DNA from 2 places in the Spirillospora sp. NPDC049024 genome. Region 2 is predicted to be linked to the other one. Evidence: riboswitches for the same ligand, from Rfam matches in the RefSeq annotation. Region 2 holds a riboswitch; the other holds the start of a gene.
The links. A riboswitch is a leader RNA that binds a small molecule or an ion and turns the genes downstream of it on or off. The one in region 2 is predicted to bind cyclic di-AMP.

Region 1 (4,915 bases), on a different contig from region 2:
GTCGTAGAGGACGATGCGGCGCGTGGAGCCGAACCCGGACACGTAGGCGTTGAGCGACGTCGTCCGGCGGGAGGCGTCCGCGACGAGGACGTCGTTGACGGGCACGCCGTCCCGGCGGGCCATCGCCAGCAGGTCGCTGCGCAACCGGCCCGCGGGCAGCGAGTGGAACTTGTTGAACACCGGCTCGACGGCGAGCGGGTAGACGAACGAGACGAAGACGACGAGGACGAACCCGCCCGCGGCGGCGCCCGTCCACCAGTAGCGCGGGAAGCGGCGGGTGAGGGCGTAGAGCAGCAGGAGGGCGATCGTGTAGATGACCCACGTGACGGCGAGGGACTTCACCTGGTCGACGAGCCACGCGGGCCAGCTCTGCGTGGAGAGCCCGTAGCGGCGCAGCACCGACTCGCCCCAGACGTCGAACGGCAGCCCGGCGACGCGCAGCAGCGTGGTCAGGGCGAGCGTCGCGGTGATGATGCGCAGCCACCTGCGGCGTGTCTTGGCGGTGACCCAGCCGATGAACCGTGCGCCCAGCGGGGTGAAGCCCAGCACCAGGACCAGGACGAGGCCGACGGCGAGCCCGGAGTAGGCGGGCGGGTTGACGGCCGAGTCGAACGCCCTGGAGCGGGCGATCTCGGCGGGGGTGAAGTCAAGCGCGGGGTCGGGTCTCACGCGCCCGCCGGGGACGTGCCCGGGCAGCGGGCTCCACGGGGTGGTCAGGGCGAGGACGGCCGCGACCCCGGCGAAGAGGACGGCGGCCGTGACGGCGGCGGCGATCCGGGGCCGCCGTGCCGGGCCGCCGGAGGCGCCGCCCGGCGCCCCGCCGGCGGTGCCCTCGGCGCTGCCCTCGTCCGTCTCCGCCTCGCTCATGCGAGCTCCTCTTTCACGTAGTCGCGCCAAAGTGCGGTGAAGCGCTCCCGCGTGAGGCCCAGCACGTCGCGCAGCGCCGCGGCCTCCGGGGCGCGCCCGGCGGCCCGGTAGAGCCGGACGAGCGCCGCCTCACCGTACCGGTCGGCGACCATCCGGCAGGCGAGCCAGGCCTCCTGGTAGGCCTGGGAGAGGCGGGGGGATCCGCCGGCGAACGCGTCGGCCGCGGGGAGCGCGGACGGCGCCCGCCCGGCGGAGACCTCGCGGCGCAGCTCGCCCGCCGCCGACCGGGTACTGATCTTGACGCGCCGGTAGCCGACGTAGTCCGCGAAGCCCTCGATCAGCCACAGCGGGGTGCGCCGGTCGCGGGCGCCGCCGGTGGCGACGTGGGTCAGCTCGTGCGTGAGGACGACGTTGCGGCCGAGCTCGTTGAGGCGGCCGAAGGTGCCGGGGGAGATGATGACGCGGTCCTCGCCGCGGCCGTCCCCGGGGGCGATGGTGGCGAGCGCGGCGATCTGGCCGAGGCTCTGCCCGGGGCCGGCGAGCGCGGAGGCGAGGGAGGCGTCGGCGGGGACGAGCGCGACGACCCGCTGCGCCCACCCCTTGCCGACCACGGAGGTGACGACCGGGACGGCCGCGTCCAGCCGCGCCGCGATGCGGTCGAGGCCGGTGCCGTCGCCGATGACGAGTCCGGCGCGCCCCCTGACCACCGTCAGGGGGCCGCTGTCCCAGATGTCGACGTCGTCGGTGAGGCCGCGGGACGTCCCGTCCCCGACGACCGTCCACGTCCCGCCGCGCGGGGCCAGCGTGAGGTAGCGGGTGCGGGCCACGTCGCTCCTGTCGAAGCCGCGCAGCCTGTAGCGCACCTCGATCCGGACGACGGCGTTGCCGCCGTCCATGGCCTCGGTGTTGACGATGCGCTCCCGCCAGCCCTCCAGGGGGAGTTTCCGGAGGTTGCCGTACATGAGGGCCTGGGCGTCCCGGAAGGCGGCGGGGGCGTCGCCCACGCTGGCGAGGAACGCCATGCGGTCGCCGTCGCGGACGGCGCGCGCGCGGTTGGCGAGGACCGCGGCGGCCGTCTCCGGGCTGAACGTCTCGGCGACCCGCGAGGTGGCGGCGCCGGCCCCGCCGGCGCCGGGCGCCCCGCCGCCGGAGCGCGAGCCGACCAGGCCGGCGCCTCCGGCGAGCAGGGCGGCGGCCCCGCCCGCGCCCAGGGCGAGGACCCTGCGCCGCGTGACGGTGGCGTCCTGCCCGGGGCCTTCCTCCATGGGCGCGATCCTATGCAGGACGCGGGGCCAGGGGCGGCATCACGACCGGTAGTCCGGGTAGCCGTAGCCGACGACGTCGTCTGTGGAACGTTCCTTTACGCGGACGGCGTTGTCGGTGTTGCCCTCGACGGCCTCGATCGTGCCGTCGTCGATCTCCTTGACGACCAGGCCGACGTGCCGGATGTCGTCGAAGGACTTGCCGCCGTCCCACGCGTAGAAGACGATCGCGCCGGGCCTCGGCTCGGTGCCCCAGCGCCCGTGCTCCTGGAACCAGCGGGCGTGCGCGACCGTCCAGGCGTCGCTGCCGACCTGGTCGCCGAAGCCGATCTGCTCGCCGACCCAGGAGACGAACATGTCGCACCAGTTCGCGTCGCTGTAGCCGTCGAGGGAGCCGCCGTCGCGCGCGAGCGTCTCGCGCGCGCGGGACGTGGACATGTACCACTCCTGGAACTTGGTCTCGCCGCCGCCGTCCTCCTCGACGCCCACCTGCGAGCGGGCGAGCCTGATGGCCTGCGCGGCGGTGGGCCGCGACTTGCCGGCCGCCCTGGCGGAGGGCCTGCCGGACGACTCGGCCGACGGCCGCTCGGGCCGGGTCTTCTTCGGGGTCTTCGAGGCGCGGGTCCTGGGCTCGCCCTCGGACTTGCGCCTGGACGGGTCGCCGTGCGCCGCCAGGCCGGGGGCCAGGTCGGCCGCGGCGGCGGACCTCACCGGGGCGGAGCCGAACGGCAGGACCGACGCCTGCGCCGTGGCGGCGGCGGTGCCGAGCACGGCGGCGCCGACGACGACGCCGCCGGTCGTCCGCCACGTGATGGAAAGGGGGTGCGGCTTCCGGTGCTTGCCCGGGGCCTTCTTGCGGTGCGCGCGTGGCACGGGGGGTCTCCTCGGCTTCCATGGCGCCTACCGGGTTAGCTGACGGGTTCGGGCGTGGAAGCCGCCCTACGGCCGCGAAGGCAGGCCGATTCACCCCGAAAAGGACACAGTGGGTCCCCGGTTCCGCGTCGGACGCGCGTGCGGGGCACGGCGGTCCGCGGATTCGGCGGTGGCGTGCCCGGGGGCGGGCACACCGGTTCGGATTGGGGGGAGCTCCGGCGGCGGGGGGCGCCTGCGGAGCGAAAGGGGGGTCCGGGGCGTGGTCGCGTGGCGGCCACGCCCCAGGTACCGCTGCGGGATTCTCTCCTTCTCTTCCAGACGCCTACCGGGTTAGCTGACGGGTTCGGGCGTGGAAGTGGCCCTACGGCGGCTCTCGCCGGTGCCCCGGGAGAGACGCGCCGATTCACCCCGGGTGCCGGAATGCCCGTCCGGAAAGACTCTCCGGACTCCGGCGGATATGGGTCCCCGGTTCCGCTCTTCGGCGGATTCGGCGCTGCCGCTGCGATCCTGGGGGCGATATGGGGCCCTGCGCGGAACCTGTCTCCCGCGTGCGAAAGAGCGGCGCCTGATGTTGTGTGCGGACGGCGCCCCGTCTCCGGGGCCGTCCGGGGCCCGCCCCGTGTAGGCCACTGCGGCAGCACGCTCGGCGCCATGCACGCGGCAAGCGTGCGCACGGTGGGGCGGGGGTAGGCCTGGTCTGCGTCGAGACCGTGCGGCGCCTACGGGCGCCGCGGGACGGCACGTGGGGCGTGCCGCCCGGGAGGTGCGGCGCGTGGCTCGCGCCGCCGTCACGCGGGTGCTGGATGCTCCGCGTGGGACCGGGGCGCCTGGGGGGCGCCGCGGGTCCACGGCGTCTGGAGGGCGCCGTGAGTGGTGACAAGGTACCAAAGCCCCAAGAGAAGGCAAACCCCCCCAAAATCAACAACGGACCAGGTCAAGCCCGGTCCGTTGTCGATGAGGGCCCCGTCACACCCGCGCCGCGGGGGTGTCAGGGCGGTGCGTCAGGGGCGCCCGGCGCCGTAGTAGTTGTTCAGGTAGTAGCCGGAGCTGATGTCGCTGATCTTGACGACGTCTCCGGTGTGCGGGGCGTGGATCATCTTGCCGCCGCCCACGTACATGCCCATGTGGCCGAGGTTGCTGAAGAAGACCAGGTCGCCCGGCTGCAGGTCGCTCCTGGCCACCCGCTTCGTCGCGGCGTACTGGGTGTTGGTGGTGCGGGTGACGTTGACCCCCGCGGCGCCCCAGGCCCTCATGGTCAGGCCGGAGCAGTCGTAGGAGTTCGGGCCTGTGGCGCCATAGGAGTAGGGCTTGCCGAGCTGGGCGTAGGCGAAGTCGAGCGCCTTGCGGGCCGAGCCGCTGGCCGGGCCGTTGTAGGTGCCGCCGGTGCCGCCGCCCGGGCGCGACGACGTGCCGCCGCCGAGCCGGCGCAAGAGCGCCTTCTGCTTCTCGACCTGCTTGTCGAGCTCCTGCTTCTGCTTCTTCAGCTCGTCCTGCTTGGACTTCACCTCGTCGTAGGCGGACTTCGCCTGGGCCTGCTCGCGGCGGAGCCGCTGGGCCGTCGCGAGGAACTGGGTGAGCTGGGAGCTGCGCTCGTGCGACAGGTGCGAGAAGACGGCCGCCTGGTCGAGGATCGACTGCGGGTCCTTGCTGCCGACGAAGCCGGTGACGTCGGCCGAGTCACCGTTCTTGTAGGCGGTGGCCGCCATCTGAGCGATCTTGGACCGCTGCTCCTCGAAGCTGGCCTGCTCCTGCTTGCTCGCCTTGGTCGCGGAGTCGAACTTCTTCTTGGCGACCTTGAGCTTCTCGCGGTTCTGGTTGAACTGCTCGACCTTCTGGTCCATCTGCTCGTTGAGCTTGTCGAGCTTCTTCTGGGCCTGCGCCCGGGTCGGCTTGGGCTCGGCGTGCGCCACCAC
Region 2 (4,915 bases):
TAGTAGGTGAGCGTCAGGAAGATCCCGAAGGCGCCGACGACCGCGGTGGCCACGGCGAGGTAGGCGCCGGCCCGGCCGCGGTCGGCGAGGATGCGCAGCGGCAGCAGCGGCGCGTCGTGCCTGGCCTGGCGCGCGACGAACAGGGCGAGCGCCAGGGCGCCGGTCGCGAGCGGCGCGGTGGTCTGCCACGCGTCCCAGCCGTGCGGGGCGGCCTGCCCGGCGCCGTACACGACGGCCGCCAGGCCGCCGGTGACGAGGACGGCGGAGATCCAGTCGACGCGCGCCCCGGGGAAGCTCGGCGGGGCCGGAAGGACGATGCGTCCCGCCACGGACGCGGCGACGGCGATCGCCACGTTGACGTAGAGGCACCAGCGCCAGTCGGCGTACTGGGTCAGCGCGCCGCCGAGCAGCAGCCCGACGGCCGCGCCGCTGCTCGCCACGGCGCCGTACACGCCGAACGCCTTCGCGCGCTCCTTCGGTTCGGTGAACGTCACCGCCAGCAGGGAAAGGGCGGTGGGCGCGAGCAGCGCGGCGAACGCCCCCTGCAGGGCGCGCCCGACCACGAGGACGCCGAAGCCGGGCGCGGCGCCGGCGATCATCGAGGCGACCGCGAACCCGGCCAGCCCGGCCAGGAAGCTGCGGCGCCGCCCGACCAGGTCGGCGATCCGTCCGCCGAGCAGGAGCAGCCCGGCGAAGGACAGGGTGTAGGCGGTGATCACCCACTGCCGGTCGGTGTCGCCGAAGCCGAGCGCGTGCTGGGCCGTGGGCAGCGCGATGTTCACGATCGTGGCGTCGAGCGCGATCATCAGCTGCGCGACGGCGATGACGACCAGCGCGGCCCAGCGGCGGTTCGGGACGCCCGCGGACGGGCCGGACGCGGTGCGCGACGTGATGGCGGTCATGGAACCCACCTCCCATTAAGTGAAGGGTTCTCCTCCAGATATTAACTGGAGGTTTCTCCTCCGTCTAGAGGTGGAGCGGGATCGCGTAGGACCCGGAAGGGGAGGGGCTCAGAGCGCGTCGGGATCGCCCACCGGGGCGCTGAGCTGCGAGTTTGATCGAGGGAAGCTTGCCATCCCTTGGTGATTTCTGTAGGTTTGCCGCTCCAAGACGCCATCCAGGCGTTTTGTCCCACTTACGTGGGCGGGGTGCCCTCCCCGCGGAACAAGGCCCCGAGACGGTCCATCGATCGGGCCTCACATCGTCAGCGCCGCTTCTCCCTCAGCGGCACCCGCCGAGTCCGCCGTCGCGCGGAGCCGGGGACCCACCTCGCACCGGGGTGAATCGGCCTGCCCAGGCCGTAGGGCGACTTCCACGCCCGAACCCGTCAGCTAACCCGGTAGGCGGCACTTGGAAGCAAGGAGCCCCCCTTGAAAGGCAAGCACAGCAAGCAGTCGCGCCGTCTGAGGCTCGCCCCCTGGGCCATCGGCACGATGACGGGTCTCGCCACCTTCGGCGTGACGGCGGCCCTGCCGACGACCTTGCAGCACGCGACCATCGAGACGGCCGCCGCCGCCCAGACCGTCCCCCAGCAGCAGACCGCGCAGCTGATGGCCGAGCGGCGGACGCAGGTCGGAGAGCGGAGGCAGGCCCGGGCCGCGGCCCAGTTCCAGAAGGAGTTCAAGGCGCCGGCGAAGGCCGAGGCGGCGAAGACCCGGTCCTCGGCGAAGGTCGAGGCGAAGCCGGTCTCCGCGAAGAAGCAGGCCGTTCCCCAGCAGCAGGCGGCCGATCCCAAGGCGGCCAAGCGGGCCCTGGTCATCAAGCGGGCCAAGAGCTGGCACCCGCACACCGCCCAGCGGGTCCCCTACAGCCAGACCGGGTCGCACAACGGCTACCGCACCGACTGCTCGGGTTACGTCTCCATGGCGCTGGGGCTGCCCAAGCCCGGGCCCAACACCGTCGGCCTGACCTCGTCGCGGTACACCGAGCGCATCAAGATGTCCCAGCTGAAGAAGGGCGACCTCGTCATGGACGCCCTCGGCAGCAACACCACCCGGCACGTCGTCATCTTCGAGAAGTGGGCGAACAAGCAGCACACCTCGTACTGGGCGTACGAGCAGCGCGGGCGGTACGGCACCGACCACCGGACGCTCACCTACGGGCTGTCCTCCGGCGACGAGTACAAGGCGTACCGGCCGACGTCCCTCAAGTAGGCGGCGGCTCAAGAGAAGCGCCCGGCATCGGCGGATCGCCGGTGCCGGGCGGAACCGGCCGGTGACTGGTCAGACCGAGCGGACGGCGCGCATGGACTCCTTCAGGGAGCCGAGGGTCGCGAAGACGGCCGTGGGCTCGTAACCGCAGTGGGCCATGCAGTTGGCGCAGCGGGAGTCGCGGCCCCGCCCGTAGGAGTCCCAGTCGGTCTCGTCCAAGAGTTCCTGGTAGGTCTGGGCGTAGCCGTCCGACATCAGGTAGCAGGGCCGCTGCCAGCCGAAGAGCGAGTAGGACGGGATCGCCCAGGCCGTGCAGGGGAAGTCGGCCTTGCCCTCCAGGAAGTCCAGGAACAGGGGCGAGTGGTTGAAGCGCCACCGCTTGCGGTTGCCGTCCGCGAACGCCTTGCGGAACAGCTCCCGCGTCTCCTGGACGCCGAGGAAGTGGTCCTGGTCGGGAGCCTTGTCGTAGGCGTAGCCGGGCGAGATCATCATCTCGTCGACCTCGAGGTCGTCGTTGAGGTAGTCGAGGACGTCGATGACGGTCTGCGGCGTGTCCGTGTTGAAGATCGTCGTGTTCGTGGTGACGCGGAACCCGCGCCGCTTGCACTCCCTGATGGCCGCCACCGCGTCGTCGAAGACGCCCTCCTTGCAGACGGACTCGTCGTGCCGCTCGCGCAGCCCGTCGATGTGCACCGCCCACGCGAAGTAGGGCGACGGCGTGAACTTGTCGATCTTCCGCGGGATGAGCAGCGCGTTCGTGCACAGGAACACGAACTTCTTGCGCCGGACGAGCTCGTTCACCAGCTCGTCGATCTGCGGGTGCATGAGCGGCTCGCCGCCCGCGATGGAGACCATCGGCGCGCCGCACTCCTCGATGGCGGCGAGGGCCTGCTCGACCGGCATGCGTTTCTTCAGCACGTCGTGCGGGTGCTGGATCTTCCCGCAGCCGGCGCAGGCGAGGTTGCAGGCGAACAGGGGTTCCAGCTCGACGATGAGCGGGAACTTCTCCCGCCCGCGCAGCTTGTTGCGGAGGATGTAGCCCCCGATGCGAAGGCTCTGGCGGAGCGGCATGCTCATGGTGTCCGGACCTCCTTGGGCGGTGCGGGCCCGGTGGACTCCACCGGGTCGTGGGCGGGCCGTGTCATGTCGCGGCCCGCAGGTAGCGGCCGAGCGCGCTCACGGGGAACACCAGCCGGTACAGGTGGTAGTTGATGTAGAAGTCGCCGGGGAAGCCTGTGCCGGTGAACAGGTCCTCGTCCCAGTTCCCGTCCGGGCGCTGGTGGTCGACGAGCCACTGGACGCCCGCCTCCACGGCCGGGGAGCGCTCGCCCGCGGCGAGCAGCGCCAGCAGCGCCCAGGCCGTCTGGGACGGAGTGGACTCGCCCCGCCCGATCCACGCCGGGTCGTCGTAGGAGCGCAGGTCCTCGCCCCAGCCGCCGTCGGCGTTCTGGTGGTCCTCCAGCCAGGCGACGGCGCGCCGGATCGCGGGCTTGCCGGGACGGACCCCCGCCGCGATGAGCGCGGGCACCACGCTGCCCGTCCCGTAGACGTGGTTCGCCCCCCAGCGCCCGAACCACGACCCGTCCTCCTCCTGCGCCCTGAGCAGCCACACGACGGCGCGCCTGACCACGGGCGACTCCGCGAGGCCCTCCCCGGCCAGCGCCTCGACGACGTGGGCGGTGACGTCGGCGGACGGCGGGTCGATGACGGCGCCGAAGTCGCAGAAGGGCAGCTTGGTGCACAGCTCGCGGGTGTTGTCGGCGTCGAACGCGGCGAAGCCGCCGTCCCGCGACGCCATCCCGTCCAGCCAGCGGACGGCCCGCCTGACCGGCTCCTCCGCCTCCGGGAAGGACACCTTGCGCAGCGCCAGGATCGCCTCGGCGGTGTCGTCGGTGTCGGGGTAGACGTCGTTGTCGAACTCGAACGCCCACCCGCCCGGCGGGACGTCCGGCCGCTTCACCGCCCAGTCCCCCGGCCCGCGGACCTCCTCGCCGACGACCCATCCGGCGGCCTTCACCAGGGCGGGGTGGTCGGCGGCCACGCCCGCGTCGGCGAGCGCGTTCATGGCGAGCACCGTGTCCCAGACGGGCGACTGGCACGCCTCCAGGCGGCGCCCCTTGTCGTCGCGGATGATGAACCGTTCGAGCCCGTCCAGCCCCCGTTTGACGACCGGGTGGTCGAGGCCGTAGCCGAGCTCGTGCAGCGCCATGAGCGAGTACACCCACGGCGGCTGGATCCCGCCCCAGCAGCCGTCGGCCTCCTGCCTGGCGATGATCCAGTCGGCGGCCCGGCGCAGCGCCGCCCGGCGCAGCGGGCGCACCGGCCGCCGCTCGTACACGTGCAGGACGCGGTCGAGGGCGTTGAAAGCCGCCCCCCAGCCCTTGGCCTCGTTCGCCGGCATCGCTCCGCACCGCAGTTCCGGCAGGTCGAACGGCAGCGCCCGGACGGGCCGCAGCGACCCGAGGACCGTCAGCGGGACGATCGTCTGCCGCGCCCAGCACGCCCAGTCGTAGACGTTCAGCGGGACGCGGCTCGGCAGGAACATCAGCTCGGGCGGCATGACCGGCAGGTCGTCCCAGGACCACTGGCCGAACAGCGCCAGCCAGATCCGGGTGAACACGCGGCTGCCCTCGACGCCGCCCGCCTCCCGCACGTACTCGGCGGCCTTGCGCATGTGCCCGGCGTCGACCGGGTCCCCGGCGAAGCGCAGCGCGACGTAGGCCTCGATCGTGGTGGACAGGTCGGCCGGGCCGCCGTGGAAGTTC

Region 1: it holds a riboswitch for cyclic di-AMP, as region 2 does, so the genes downstream of both, AB0C21_RS16325 (CHAP domain-containing protein) here and AB0C21_RS12445 (NlpC/P60 family protein) in region 2, are expected to answer to the same signal.

The regions. Positions count from the first base shown of each region.
Region 1 is NZ_JBEZFD010000007.1:372,578-377,492, reverse strand. It holds gene AB0C21_RS16335 (M48 family metallopeptidase) at 1-867, opposite strand, end outside; gene AB0C21_RS16330 (hypothetical protein) at 864-2,132, opposite strand; gene AB0C21_RS16325 (CHAP domain-containing protein) at 2,172-3,002, opposite strand; cyclic di-AMP (ydaO/yuaA leader) riboswitch at 3,011-3,181, opposite strand; cyclic di-AMP (ydaO/yuaA leader) riboswitch at 3,307-3,505, opposite strand; gene AB0C21_RS16320 (C40 family peptidase) at 4,004-4,915, opposite strand, start outside.
Region 2 is NZ_JBEZFD010000006.1:6,683-11,597, reverse strand. It holds gene AB0C21_RS12450 (MFS transporter) at 1-902, opposite strand, end outside; cyclic di-AMP (ydaO/yuaA leader) riboswitch at 1,223-1,361, shown strand; gene AB0C21_RS12445 (NlpC/P60 family protein) at 1,371-2,153, shown strand; gene hpnH (adenosyl-hopene transferase HpnH) at 2,223-3,227, opposite strand; gene shc (squalene--hopene cyclase) at 3,292-4,915, opposite strand, start outside.